DNA from 2 places in the Inquilinus sp. NPDC058860 genome. Region 1 is predicted to be linked to the other one. Evidence: riboswitches for the same ligand, from Rfam matches in the RefSeq annotation. Region 1 holds a riboswitch; the other holds the start of a gene.
What was found. A riboswitch is a leader RNA that binds a small molecule or an ion and turns the genes downstream of it on or off. The one in region 1 is predicted to bind cobalamin.

Region 2: linked by a shared signal. The riboswitch ahead of ACFW16_RS04085 (aromatic ring-hydroxylating dioxygenase subunit alpha) and the one ahead of ACFW16_RS06475 (TonB-dependent receptor plug domain-containing protein) in region 1 are both predicted to bind cobalamin.

What each region holds. Positions count from the first base shown of each region.
Region 1 covers NZ_JBHYMS010000006.1:141,658-148,859, forward strand. Annotated here, with positions in the region: gene ACFW16_RS06460 (ABC transporter ATP-binding protein) at 1-170, opposite strand, end outside; gene ACFW16_RS06465 (FecCD family ABC transporter permease) at 170-1,186, opposite strand; gene ACFW16_RS06470 (ABC transporter substrate-binding protein) at 1,383-2,213, opposite strand; gene ACFW16_RS06475 (TonB-dependent receptor plug domain-containing protein) at 2,219-4,114, opposite strand; cobalamin riboswitch at 4,231-4,427, opposite strand; gene ACFW16_RS06480 (LysR family transcriptional regulator) at 4,422-5,438, opposite strand; gene ACFW16_RS06485 (FMN-dependent NADH-azoreductase) at 5,562-6,185, shown strand; gene ACFW16_RS06490 (CoA-acylating methylmalonate-semialdehyde dehydrogenase) at 6,288-7,202, opposite strand, start outside.
Region 2 covers NZ_JBHYMS010000004.1:52,372-59,573, reverse strand. Annotated here, with positions in the region: gene ACFW16_RS04090 (2Fe-2S iron-sulfur cluster-binding protein) at 1-924, opposite strand, end outside; gene ACFW16_RS04085 (aromatic ring-hydroxylating dioxygenase subunit alpha) at 937-2,163, opposite strand; cobalamin riboswitch at 2,298-2,510, opposite strand; gene ACFW16_RS04080 (haloacid dehalogenase type II) at 2,689-3,411, shown strand; gene ACFW16_RS04075 (Lrp/AsnC family transcriptional regulator) at 3,439-3,933, shown strand; gene ACFW16_RS04070 (NAD-glutamate dehydrogenase) at 3,977-7,202, opposite strand, start outside.

The DNA.
Region 1 (7,202 bases):
CCCGCATCCGGCGCCTGCAATCCGGCCAGCACGCGCAGCAGCGTGGTCTTGCCGGCCCCGTTCGGTCCGATCAGCCCGACCAGCTCGCCCGGCGCCAGCGCCAGGTCGATCCCGGCGAGGACCGGCCGGCCGCCGAGGGCGAGGTGAAGGCCTGTCGCGTCGATCCGCATCAGGCGCTCCGCCGCAGCCGCCAGATCAGGCCGAACAGGAAGGGGGCACCGATCACCGCGGTGACCACGCCCAGCTTCAGCTCGGGCTGTATCCGGACCAGCCGGAGTCCGATATCGGCCAGCAGCAGCAGCACGGCGCCGCCCAGCCCGCTGACGAACAGCAGCCGCCCCGGCCGGTGCCCGACCAGCGGGCGCAGCAGATGCGGCACAACCAGCCCGACGAAGGCGATCGCCCCGGTCACCGCCACGGCGCTGCCGACCGCGAGCGCCGTGCCGGCGATCAGTTGCAGCCGCAGCCGGCCGAGATCGAAGCCCAGGCTGGCCGCGGTGTCCTCGCCCAGGGTCAGCGCGTCCAGCGCCCGCGCCCCGGCCAGGATCAGGGCCCAGCCGACGGCCATCGGCGGCAGCACCAGCCAGACGTGCTCCAGGCTGCGGTCGGCCAGCGACCCCATCAGCCAGAACACGATCTCCAGCGCGGCATAGGGGTTCGGCGACAGGTTGAGCGCCAGGGCGGTCAGGGCGCCGGCGGCGCTGCTGACGGCGACGCCGGCCAGGATCACCGTCATCGTGCCGGCGCCGCGCCGGGCCAGGGCCAGCAGCAGCAGCGTGGCCAGCACCGCCCCGGCGATGCCGCCCAACGGCAAGGCCAGCGCGACCGTGCCGGCCACGCCGGAATAGAACACCAGCACCGCGCCGAGCGCCGCAGCGGCCGAGACGCCGATCACCCCCGGCTCGGCCAGCGGGTTGCGCAGCAGCCCCTGCATCGCGGCGCCGCCGAGGCCGAGGCTGAACCCGACCAGCAGGCCGAGCAGCGCCCGTGGCAGCCGCAGCTCGAGCAGCACCAGCGCCGGCAGGCTCTGCCGCCCGGCCAGCACATCGCCGATCGCCGCCGGCAGGTCGAGCGGCGCGTAGCCGGTGGCGACCGACCCGGCGAGGCAGGCCAGCACCGCCAGCACCAGGCCGGCGACCAGGATCGCGTAGGACGGTGCCTTGGAGTCGGTTCCGGCGGTCATCATGCCTCCGCCGAGAGCAGATCGTTGGATGACCAAACGGATTGCCTCTCCCGCGTGGCGGGAGAGGTCGGACGTCCGCCAGGACGTCCGGGTGAGGGCCGGCACCGGCTTCGACAAGATCCCCTCACCCGGTCTCGCTGCGCGAGCCCGACCTCTCCCGCAAGCGGGAGAGGCAACGCGAATGGCCTTGATTGCTCTCTCACGGCCCATCCTCCGCCTGCCTTGCGGCGGCGGCGATCAGGGCGGCGGCCTCGACCACCTCCGGCCCGCCGCAGGTCCACAGCCGCGACGGCACCCGGACCACGCGCAGTTCCGGCAGCGCCCCCAGGATCGGATGGTCCAGCATCGCCTCGCCCAGGGACGGCGCCCCGTTCTCCGGCTGGTTCAGGATCAGGAGCCGCACCCCGGCCAGGGCCACGCTCTCCAGCGGGATCTCGCCGTAAGCCTCCAGACCCCGCTCGGCGGCAAGGTTGCGGACACCGACCCGGCGCAGGATCTCGTCGACCAGCGACCCGCGGCCGGCGGTGAAGCCGTTCGGGCGCAGCACCACCGCCAGCGGCGGCGATGCCGGGCTTCGAATGGCCGCCAGCCGGTCGTCCATCGCCGCGATCATCCGCTCGCCGCGCTCCGCCTGGCCCAGCGCCGCCGCCACCCGGCGGATCTGGGCCCGGATCCCGTCCAGGCTTTCCGGCACGCCCAGCTCCAGCAGCGGCATCTCCAGGCGGCGCAGCAGCGCCACCGTGCCGCGGGGCGTGAAGGCCCCGACCACGACCAGGTCCGGGTCCAATGCCACGACCTCCTCCGCCAGGCCGCGATTGACCGGCACCGAGGCCGCCTCGGCCGCGACCACCGAGTTCTCCGGGTCGCGCGCCAGCCAGGTCACCGATCGCACGTCGGCGCGGTCGGCCAGGCGCAGCACCAGCGCATCGGCGCAGAGATTGAGGGAGACGACCCGATGCGGCCGGGCCATGGCGGGCATGGCCACGAGGCCGAGGGCCAGCAGCAGCGGGATCACGGCAGGGCGGCGCATCGCGATCAGAAGCTGACCTTCATGCCGAGATAACCGGCCCGCCGCAGCGAGCCGTAGGTCCAGACCTCCTCATAATCCTCGTCCAGCAGGTTGTCGATCCGGCCATAGACCTGCACCCTGTCGGTCACCTGGTAGGACGCCGCCAGATTCACCAGCGTATATCCGTCCAGCGTCACCGGCGACGAATTGTAGGCCTCGTCGAAGGCCAGGTCCTTCTGCGGACCGTTGTAATCCACGCCGAGATTGACGGTCGCCGCGCCGTCCAGGAAGCGATAGCTGACGTCGAGGCTGGCGATGTTGCGCGGCCGGCGCACCAGCTCCGCCCCCGTCGCGTCCTGTGCGTCGGTATAGGTGTAGGCGGCGCGGATGGTCAGGTCGTTGACCGGCGTCACCGACAGGCCCAGTTCCACACCGCGGGCGGTCGCCGTGCCCGGCAGGTTGGCCGAGCCCTGCCCGCTGCCGACGATCAGATCGCCGATCTGCTGCTCAAACCAGGTGGCGTCCAGCACCACCCGGTCGCCCCAGATCTCCTGGTCGAAGCCGGCATCCCAGCCCTCCGCGTGCTCCGGCTTCAGATCCGGATTGCCGCGATAGGTGTTGGTGAAGCCGTACAGCTCGAACAGCGTCGGGTTCTTCACCCCGGTGCCGTAGGAGGCGCGCAGCTTGGTCCCGGTGGCCTCGATCCGCCAGGCCGCGGTCAGGCGCCAGGTGGTGGTGTCGCGGAACAGGTCGTTCAGGTCCTGCCGCACGCTGCCGGTCAGGAACAGGCTGTCGAGCAGGCCGAGCTGGTATTGCCCGACCAGGCCGGTCGCGCCGATGCGGCGGCTGAAATCGGCGAAGCCGCTGTCGCTGTCCGCCTGCTGCTCCTCATGGTCGACAGCGAAGGTCAGGCGGTGCTCGGCCGGCAGCAGCACCTCGCTGTCCAGCATCAGATTGGTCTGATAGTCGACCCGCGTGGTCTTGCCGCGATAGCTGGCGGTGATGGCGTCGCCGCCGTCGCGATAATCGCGGCTGTCGTCGAGATAGGACAGGCCGACGACGTGCTCCCACCGGCCGTCGAGCAGCTTGAGCCTGCCCTGGATGCGGCCCAGGAAGGTCGAGCCGTCGACATCGTCCTCGCTGTCGACGGCGCCGACGCCGCCCAGGAAGCCGTCGAGGTCGGTGTTGAAGCGGGTGGTGCGGCCGACCACGTCGATGTCGACCAGCTCGCTCGGGTGCAGCCCGATCTTCGCATAGACCGTGCCGTTGCGGGTGCCGTCGGCCTCGCTGCCCCGGCGGGCGGCCGAGGTGCCGTCCGTGCGCAGCCCCGCAGTGCCGATCAGGAAGTCCACATCCTCGTTGCCGCCGCTGACCGAGGCGTGGCCCCGCAGCGTCCCGGTGCCGCCGCCCTCCACCGAGGCGGTGCCGCCGACCGGCCCGTCGCCGCGGCGGGTCACGATGTTGACCACGCCGCCGATCGCGTCCGAGCCGTAGAGGGCGCTCTGCGGCCCGCGCAGCACCTCGATCCGCTCGATGTCGTCGGCCATCAGATGGGCGAAGTCGAACTCCGACTCCAACGACGGGTCGTTGACCTCGACCCCGTCGATCAGCACCAGCGTCTGGTTGCTCTCGGAGCCGCGGATGCGGATCTGGGTCGTCTGGCCGGCCGGGCCGGTGCGGCTGACGGCGACGCCGGGCACCTGGCGCAGCGCATCGGAGAGCTGGCGGATCTGCCGGTCCTCCAGCTCCTGCCGGGTGATCACGGTGACGGCGCTGCCGACCTCAGCCGCCGGTGTCGGCACGCGGTTGGCGGTCACGACGATCGGCTCGAGCGTCAGGGGCGACGGGGTGTCCTGGGCCTTTGCGGGCACGACGGCGCCGGCGGCGAGCAGGACCAGGATGCAGCGGGACGGAACGGACATGGAGACCTCGGGGACACGCCTGTGGCACGTCACCGCGAACGCTGTCTCCCCGGCCCCGCCGCTTCGGCAACCGGGCCGGTTCGGCAACCACCAGGACACCCCGCCCGGCGTGCTCGCGCGTGACCACGACCGACGGCAGGTCTCCTGGCTCGCGGGTCGTCGCCGTTCCGTCGCCTTCCCAGGGCCCGAGAACCCCAGTGGCTTCATGACGGAGGACTCGCCGCTCACAGTTGCGGGGGCAGCCGCAGCGTTGGGCTTGGCCCGCACTGCGTTCCCATTTGATCCCGAAGGAACCGTCGCGGCGAAGCTAGTGGGCGGCCGGCCGCGCCGTCAACAGCGCATCGAGGCCGAGCGCGGCGGCGTTGGCGCCGGAATCGGCATAGGGCGGCAGCCGATCCTCCTCGCGCAGCTCGCTGTCGCAGATCGCCACCATCCGCGGCACCCAGCGGACGACGTGGTCGACCAGGGCGCGGACCGCCGGCACCAGGCCGCGGCGCGACGCGAACACCGCCTGCACCTCGCCCTCCGGCACGCGCCAGTCCAGCAGCACATGCTCCAGCAGGCCGGCCTGGATCGCCGGCCGGCAGATATAGTCCGGCAGCAGCGCGGCGCCGAGCTCGTCGATCGCAGCCTGGCGCAGGGTGAACATGTCGTCGCTGGCCAGCCGCGGCACATGCGGCACCGATTGCGGCGTACCGGCCGCGTCGACCATGGTCCAGACATGGCGGCCGTCGGCGCGATGCAGGTCGAGCGTGCCCAGGCGGATCAGGTCGACCGGCTCCACCGGCCGGCCGATCCGGTCGAGCAGGGCCGGCGCGGCCACCACCACGGCCCGGGTCTGGGCCAGCACCCGCACCACCACGTCCGACGGTTCGGTCGGTGGCCGGCGCACGCGGAAGGCGAGGTCGACCCGCTCCTCGATCACGTCGACGCGGCGGCCGGTCAGCTCCATCGAGATCCGCACCGCCGGATGGGCGGCCAGGAAGCTGTTGATCAGCGGCGCGATCATGGTCTGCGCCAGGATGTGCGGGCAGGTGACGCGGATCAGCCCGCTCGGCTCCGACCGCGCCTGGGCCACCGCCTGCTCCGCCGCCTCGGCCTCGGCCAGCAGGGTCTCGCAATGGCGCAGGAAGGTCTCGCCGACATCGGTCAGCGACAGCCGGCGGGTCGAGCGCTGCAGCAGCCGGACGCCGAGCCCCTCCTCCAGTGCCGCGATCCGGCGGCTCAGCCGCGACTTGGGCAGGCCCAGCGCCCGGCCGGCGGCGGTGAAGCCGCCCAGCTGCGCCACCTTGGCGAAGAGGCGGAGGTCGTTGAGGTCCAGCATGGCCGTCATCCCGAATGGATTGTCTCACACATAGAACGATCCATCGCGAAGATCCAGGCTACAGGCGAATTGCCATCATCCGTAAATACAGTGCTGATGCTATTCGCACCCACGGAGGGGCCTATGAAGATCCTGCAGATCGATTCCAGCCCGCTCGGCGACGCCTCGGTGTCGCGCCAGCTGACCAAGGCGACCGTCGGGGCTTGGCGCGCCCGCTATCCCCAGGCCGAGCTGGTGTATCGCGACCTTGTCGCCGACGCGCCGGAGCACCTGACCGCCGAGCGGCTGGCGGTGATCAAGTTCGGCAAGGACAGCGAGCTGACGCCGGTCCAGGCCGAGGAGCGGGCGCTGATCGACGCAGTGGTCGGGGAGTTCCTGTCGGCCGATGTCGTGGTGATCGGCGCGCCGATGTACAACTTCACCGTCCCGACCCAGTTGAAGGCCTGGATCGACCGCCTGCTGCAGGCGGGCCGCACCTTCCGCTACGGCGAGACCGGCCCGGTCGGCCTGGCCGGCGGCCGCAAGGTGATCGTCGCCTCCTCGCGCGGCGGCATCTACACCGCCGGCCTCGAGGCCCTTGATCACCAGGAAGCCTATCTGCGCACCGCGCTCGGCTTCATCGGCGTCACCGACATCGAGTTCGTCCGCGCCGAGGGCCTGTCGATGGGGCCGGAGCACCGCGAGCGCGCCGTGGCCGAGGCGCACCAGCAGGCCAAGGCGTCGCCGGCCCTGGCCGCGGCGGCTTAGCCCGTAGGTTGGGTTCGCCCAGCGAACCCAACACGGTTCCGCCGCACGATGTTGGGTTCGCTTGTCGCGAACCCAACCTACGTCCGCTCACCACTCGGACGCCTACCGCATCACCGGCATGGTGAATTCCGCCCCGCCCTTGATGCCGGTCGGCCAGCGCTCGGTCACCGTCTTCAGCTTGGTGTAGAAGCGCACCCCATCCGGCCCGTACATGCCGAGGTCGCCGAAGGCCGAGCGCTTCCAGCCGCCGAAGCTGTGGAACGCCATCGGCACCGGGATCGGCACGTTGACGCCGACCATGCCGACATTGCAGTTGCTGACGAAGGTCCGCGCCGCGTCGCCGTCGCGGGTGAAGATCGCGGTGCCGTTGCCGTATTCGTGCTTGTTGACGAGGTCCAGCGCGGTCGCGAAGTCGGGCGTCCGCACCACCGACAGCACCGGCCCGAAGATCTCCTCCTGGTAGATCCGCATTTCCGGCTGCACCTGGTCGAACAGGCAGCCGCCGACGAAGTAGCCGTTCTCGTAGCCCTGCAGCTTCAGGCCGCGGCCGTCCACCACCAGCTTGGCGCCCTCCTGGACGCCGATGTCGACATAGCCGCGCACCTTGTCGTAGTGCTGCCTGGTCACCAACGGCCCCATCTCCGCGTCGGGGTCGGTGCCGGGGCCGATCTTCAGCGCCCGCACCTTCGGCTCCAGCTTCTGGATCAGCTTGTCGCCGACATCGCCGACCGCGACCGCCACCGAGATCGCCATGCAGCGCTCGCCGGCCGAGCCGTAGCCCGCGCCCATCAGCGCGTCGACCGCCTTGTCCAGGTCGGCGTCGGGCATCACCACCATGTGGTTCTTGGCGCCGCACAGCGCCTGCACCCGCTTTCCGTGCGCCGCCGCGGTGGCATAGATGTACTCGCCGATCGCGGTCGACCCGACGAAGCTGACCGCCGCCACGCCCGGATGGGTCAAGAGCGTGTCGACCGCGACCTTGTCGCCATGCACCACGTTCAGCACGCCCGGAGGGGC
Region 2 (7,202 bases), on a different contig from region 1:
CTGGCGGCAGGCGGTCGGGATGCGCAGGCCGCAGCCTTCCGCCGCCTCCAGCACGGTCTGGCCCGGCAGCACCGCCGCCTTGCGGCCGGAGCGGGTGAAGGCCACCTGCATCCCCTCCCCCGCCGCCTCGGCCGGCGGCGCGATCGGGGCCGCGACCGGCACCGGCGCCGGGGTGGCGCCGAAGCTCTCCTCATGCCAGCGCGCCGCCGGCACGCCGAGGTCGCCGGCCAGCCGCCGCGCCGCGTCCATGAACCGGTCCGGGCCGCAGCAGAACACCGTCCGCCCAGCCGCGTCCGGGCACAGCGCGGACAGCAGCGCCCGATCCAGCCGGCCGCTGGCCCAGCCCTCACCCGCCGGCGCGCCGGTGACGACGAAGCGCAGCCGCAGGCCGGACGCCGCCTCGGCCATGTAGCCCAGCTCCGACCGGAACAGCAGGTCCTGCGGCCGCCGGGCGAAATGGACGTAGACCACATCGGTCTGCGGCGCGGTGTCGAACAGCCAGCGCGCCATCGACATCATCGGCGTGGCGCCGCTGCCGGCCGACAGGAACAGGTAGCGCTCGGCCGGGTGGTCGAGCAGCGAGAAGCGGCCGGTAGGCCCGTGCGCCGTCAGCGCGTCGCCGACCTTGAGCCTGTCGAACAGCCAGCGGGTGGCGACGCTGCCTTCCTGCACCTTGGCGGTGATCTTGGCGTGGTGCGGCCGCGACGGGGTGGAGGCCAGGGTGTAGGTGCGCAGCACCGGCTCCGGCCCTGCCGGCAGCTCCAGCGTCACGAACTGGCCGGGGCGGTAGGAGAACCAGCTGCCGTCCTCCGCCTCGAAGCGGAAGGTGCGGACGTCCGGCGCCTCCTCGCGGATGCCGATGCAGCGCAGCCGGGCCGTCTTCGCGTTCCACAGCTTCGGCGTCGCGGTCAGGGGGCCGGGCATGTTCCGCCGGCCCTACGCCACGTCGCGGATCGAGGTGGCGCCGGTGCCGCCGCCGAGCCGGTGGGTGAGGGTGTCGGCGTACCAGTCGACGAACTGGATCACCGCGCCCTCATGCATCCGCGAATAGGGCCCGGGCTCATAGGCCGGGGACAGGATGCCGCGCTGGTTCTCCTCGACGATGCGGCGGTCCTCGTCATTGGTCGCGGTCCACACCTCGGTCAGCGCCTGCAGGTCGTAGTCCACCCCCTCGACCGCATCCTTGTGCACCAGCCATTTGGTGGTGACCTCGGTCTCGGTCGGGCTGATCGGCAGGATGCGGAAGCTCAGCGCGTGGTCGGCCAGCAGGTGGTTCCAGCTGTTCGGATAGTGGTACAGCAGCATCGAGCCGAGCTTGGTGGTCGGGAACTCGGCCAGCAGGCGGCTCACCGCGGGCTGGCCGCTCATGGTCATCGAATGGGCGTCGTTGATGAACGGCACCCGCATCACCCGGTACTGCATGTCGTCCGAGATCTGGTAGCGGCTGGGCAGGCCGATCGCCTCGCAGCTCTGCCAGTGCGCGAGGATCTCCGGAGCCTCCTCCATCCCCTTCTGGCCGCTGGTCAGGGTCGGCTGGTCGGAGAAGACGCGGCACAGCTCCGGATGGTTGCCGGAGCAGTGGTAGCATTCGCGGTTGTTCTCCATCACCAGCTTCCAGTTGCCGCGCTCGATGATGGTCGAGCTGTGGGCGACCTTGGCCTCGGACAGGAGGTGGGGCGCCATATAGGGCTCGATCATGCGGCGCAGCGGCTCGAAGTCGCGCGGCTCCTCCGCCAGCGAGATGAAGATCCAGCCGGCGACCTCGTGGCAGGCCATCGGCTTCAGCCCGAACTGGGCCGGGTCGATCGCGTCCATCATGTCGCGGGCGAAGATCAGCTTGCCTTCGAGGTCGTAGGTCCACTGGTGGTAGGGGCAGACCAGGCGCGGGCGCGAGCCGCGCTCGTCGGTGCACAGGCGCGAGCCGCGGTGGCGGCAGACGTTGTGGAAGGCGCGGATGGCGCGGTCGCGGCCGCGCACCACGATCACCGGATACTCGCCGATCTGCACGGTCAGGAAATCGCCCGGCCGCGTCACCTCGCAGGCATGGCCGATGAACAGCCACTCCTTATAGAAGATGTGCTCCAGGTCCAGCGCGTGATAGGCGGGGCTGGTGTAGAAATCCCGCTTCAGGCTGAAGCCCGGCGCGCGGGAGAGCAGATCCATCAACATGGCCGAACGCGCTTCCATACCCGATCCTCTCCTCTGGGCACGGTCGCAGATGTGGCATCCGGGTACGCGCGCTCGGCGACCGGACCGGCCCCTCGCGAACATGCCCGCCGACCGCCCACCGCGATCACCGAACAAAACTCCGTCGAGGCTGGTTTCCGGACTCCGGCGGGCTTCCTGGCCCGGTGCGGCGCCTTCCCGGATCGCTCCAGTGGCCCCTGCCGCACCTTCACCGCCGTCACCGTTGCGGGGGCAGCGCCGGAGTCTCACCGGCTTCCCAATTCTCCGGCCTGCCGCTTCTTGGATCGGCGGCATCGGCCGGCACCTCTTGGCAGGGATCATGGCGCGACTCCGCGGCCCCGCACGCTCCAGAGCCGACACGCCATGACGCGGCTGCGACACGGCATTTTCTGCTGCGGGACGGCCGCGCTGCGCCAGCGCCTGCCGCCGCCGGGCACGAATGCGCAGCCCCTGCCGGCACCGCCGGCGGACAATCGGAAAACCGGAACCGGAGGACGCACCATGACGCTGACCGACTTCAAGATCCTGACCTTCGACTGCTACGGCACGCTGATCGACTGGGAGACCGGCATAGTCAACGCGCTGGCGCCGCTGACCGCCCGCGTGAAGGCGCCGCTGAGCCGCGACCGGATCCTGGAGGCCCATGCCCGCCATGAATCGGCGCAGCAGCGCTGGACCCCGGCGCGGCGCTACAGCGAGCTGCTGGCGATCGTCTACAAGCGCCTGGCCGAAGAATGGGGCGTGGCGGCGAGCTGGGAGGAGGCACTGGCCTATGGCCGGTCGATCAAGGACTGGCCGGCCTTCGCCGACACCGCCGGCGCGCTGCAGTACCTGAAGAAGTACTACAAGCTGGCCATCCTCTCGAATGTCGACAATGCCAGCTTCGCCCTCAGCAACGTCCGGCTGCAGGTCGAGTTCGACGCCGTCTTCACCGCCGAGGACATCGGCAGCTACAAGCCGGCGTCGCGCAACTTCGACTACATGCTGGAGAAGCTGGCCGGCATGGGCATCGCCCCGGGCGAGGTGCTGCACACGGCGGAAAGCCTGTTCCACGACCACGAGCCGGCGACGGCGGCGGGTCTGGCCACCTGCTGGATCCACCGCCGCCACGCCGAGGGCGGCTTCGGCGCCACCATGAAGCCGGCGACCGAGCCCAAGGTCGATTTCCGCTTCACCAGCATGGCGGAACTGGCAAAAGCTCACCAGAAAGCACTGCGCGGGTAATCCCGCGGTAGACAGGACGAGGAAGGGATGGCGGGCGCGCCGAAGCTGGACCGGATCGACATCGCCATCCTGGCCCGGCTGCAGGCCGACGGGCGGATCACCAACGCCGCTTTGGCGGAGGCGGTCGGCCTGTCGCCCAGCCCCTGCCTGCAGCGGGTGAAACGGCTGGAGGCGGCCGGCTACATCACCGGCTACGGCGCCCGCATCGCCCTGTCGAAGCTGACCGAGAGCGTGACGGTGTTCACCGAGGTGACGCTGAGCGACCACCGGCGCGAGGACTTCATCCGCTTCGAGGCCGGCCTCGCCACGGTGGAGGAGCTGCTGGAGTGCCACATGGTCAGCGGCGGCTACGACTACCTGCTGCGTTTCCTGGCCCGCAGCATCGCCCATTACCAGCAGGTGATGGAGGCGCTGCTGGACCGCCGCCTCGGCATCGAGAAGTACTTCAGCTACATCGTCATCAAGTCGCCGATCCTGCGCCAGGCCGCCCCGCTGCAGAAGCTGCTGCGGGAAACCGAGTAGGTTGGGTTCGCGTTGGCGAACCCAACCTACCTCCGACCGTCCCTCACCCCGTCGCCAAACCGCGCAAATTGCGGTTGGCGACAGCCAGCATCGACAGGTCGACCTGGTCCAGCGCCTTCAGCTCCGACACCAGCTGATCGATCCGGTCCACCGGGGCGCGGCGGTGGCCGACCCAGGCCTCCACCACATCGGCCCCGGCCGCGCCCGCCGGCGCGTCCTGCAGGGCACGGACCGCCAGGTCGGCCTGCAGCGTGTACAGGTCGTCGACGATCGCCCCCACCGCCTGCTTCTGCCAGTGGTTGCTGGCCGGCATCCGGCTGGCGCCGTCGCGCAGCCAGGCCAGGCCCAGCCGGCGGCCGGCCTCGAAATAGACCGACGCCACCTCGCTGACGCCGCGCCCGGCCTGGTCGGCGATGCGGATGATGTCCAGCCCCGCCGCCCACAGGTTCAGCCGGGCGACGCGGCGGGCCAGATCCTCCGGGAAGCCCGCCTCGACGAAGCCCCGGGCGCGGGTGTCGATCACGGTGCGGGCGTCGTCGAAGATCGCGGCGTCCAGCTGGCTCTCCAGCTCGGCCAGGCCGGGCTTGAGATGCGCCACGTCCTGGCTGATGTCCAGGCCGCGGCCCTGCTGGCGCAGGATCCAGGCGACGCTGCGCTCGATCAGCCGCCGCGTCGCCAGCATGGCGCGGATCTGCGCCTGGGCCTGGGCCTTGTTGTCCAGCGCCTCGACCGCCGCCCAGATGTCGCGCAGGCTGAAGCCGTCGCGGACGATCAGATAGGCGCGGGCGATGTCGGCCACGCCCATGCCGGTCTTGTCCGCCAGCTCGGAGACGAAGGTGGCGCCGACCCGGTTCACCATGCTGTTGGTGACGTGGGTGGCCACGATCTCGCGCCGCAGCCGGTGCTGCGCGATGGCGTCCCTGAAGCGCTCGCGCAGCGCCGTCGGGAAGTACAGCGCCAAGTCGTCGACCAGGGCCGGGTCGTCCGGCAGGTCGCTGGCCAGGAGGGCGTCGTAGATGTTGATCTTGGCATAGGCCAGGATCACCGCCTGTTCCGGCCGGGTCAGCCCTTCGCGGTTGCCGGAGCGCTGGGTCAGCTCCTCGTCGGTCGGCAGCATCTCGATCACGCGGTCGAGCCTGCCGGCCTTCTCCAGCCCGCGCATGAAGCGGGCCTGCTGGTCCAGCACCTCGAAGCCCTCGCCGACCGCGAGCGACAGCGCCTGGCTCTGCAGGTAGTTGTCGCGCAGGACCAGCTGGCCGACCTCCTCGGTCATGCTCTCCAGCACCGTGTTGCGCTGCTTCAGCGTCAGGTCGCCGGCCTGGACCACGGCGCCCAGCAGGATCTTGATGTTGACCTCGTGGTCCGAGGTGTCGACGCCGGCCGAGTTGTCGATGAAGTCGGTGTTCAGCTTGCCGCCCGAACCGCCGGCGCCGATGCGGGCATATTCGATGCGGCCGAACTGGGTGACACCGAGATTGGCGCCCTCGCCGATCACCCGGGCTCGGACGTCGCGCCCGTTGATGCGCAGCGCGTCGTTCGCCTTGTCGCCGACATCGGCGTGGCTCTCGCGGCTGCTCTTCACATAGGTGCCGATGCCGCCGAACCACAGCAGGTCGACCTGGGCCTTCAGCATCGCCTGGATCAGCTCGTTCGGCGTCACCGTCTCGCGCTCGATGCCGAAGCGGGCCCGGACCTCCGGCGACAGCTTCACCGACTTGGCGCGGCGCTCGTAGACCGCGCCGCCGGGCGACAGCTTCGCCTGGTCGTACTGGTCCCAGGAGCCGCGGGCGAGGTCGAACAGCCGCTTGCGCTCGGCGAAGCTGCCGGCCGCGTCCGGGTCCGGATCGACGAAGATGTGCAGGTGGTTGAAGGCGCCGAAGAGGCGGGTGTGCTCGGACAGGATCATGCCGTTGCCGAACACGTCGCCCGACATGTCGCCGACGCCGACGCAGGTGAAGTCCTGGGACTGGATGTCGGTGCCCAGCTCGCGGAAATGCCGCTTCACCGATTCCCAGGCGCCGCGGGCGGTGATGCCCATCTTCTTGTGGTCGTAGCCGGCCGAGCCGCCGGAGGCGAAGGCGTCGTCCAGCCAGAAGCCGTAATCCTGGCTGACCCCGTTGGCGATGTCGGAGAAGGTGGCCGTGCCCTTGTCGGCGGCGACCACGAGGTAGGGATCGTCCTCGTCATGCCGGACGACGCGCTCCGGATGCGTGGTCTCGCCGCCGACGATGGTGTCGGTGATGTCGAGCATCCCGCGCATCAGGATCTTGTAGCATTCGACGCCTTCGGCCTGGAACGCCTCGCGCCCGGCCGATGGGGCCGGCGGCCGCTTCAGGACGAAGCCGCCCTTCGAGCCGACCGGCACGATGACGGTGTTCTTCACCATCTGCGCCTTCATCAGCCCGAGGATCTCGGTGCGGAAATCCTCGCGCCGGTCGGACCAGCGAATGCCGCCGCGGGCGACCTTGCCGCCGCGCAGGTGCACGCCCTCCATGCGCGGGCTGTAGACGAAGATCTCGCGCCAGGGCCGCGGCAGCGGCATCTCCTCGACCGACAGGCTGTCCAGCTTCAGCGACAGGTAGGATTTCGGCCGGCCCTCGTCATCGGTCTGGAAGTAGTTGGTGCGCAGGGTCGACCGCACCAGGTTCAGGAAGCGGCGGAGGATGCGGTCCTCGTCCAGGTTGGTCACGGCGTCGAGCATGTGCTCGATCTCGACCAGCATGCCGCGGATCGCCACCTCGCGGTCGCCGGTCAGGTCCGGGTCGAAGCGGGTGGCGAACATGCGGACGATGGCGCGCGTCGTCTCGGGATGCGCCACCAGCGTGTCCTCGATCGTCTCCTGGCTGAAGGCGAAGCGGGCCTGGCGCAGGAACCTGGCGTAGGCGCGCAGGAGCGTGATCGAGCGCCAGTCGAGCCCGCCGGCCAGCACCAGCCGGTTCAGCCGGTCGTCCTCCATGTCACCGGTCCAGATCCGCTCGAAGGCGGTCTGGAACACGGCCTTGAGGCGGTTCAGGTCGATCGCGTCGCCGCTGCGGCTGCGCATCTCGAAATCATGGATCCAGACCGGTCCCTGGGCCTGGCCGATCGCCTGGATGTTGACCTCGGTCGGGAGCTCCGACACCACCTTGAAGCCGAGATGCTCCAGCATCGGCAGCACGTCGGACAGCGGCACCGGCGTGCCGCGGTGGTACAGCTTGAAGCGCAGCTCGTTCGGCGCCGCCTCGATCGGGCGGAACAGGTGCAGCCCGATCTCGCCGGCCTCGTCGATC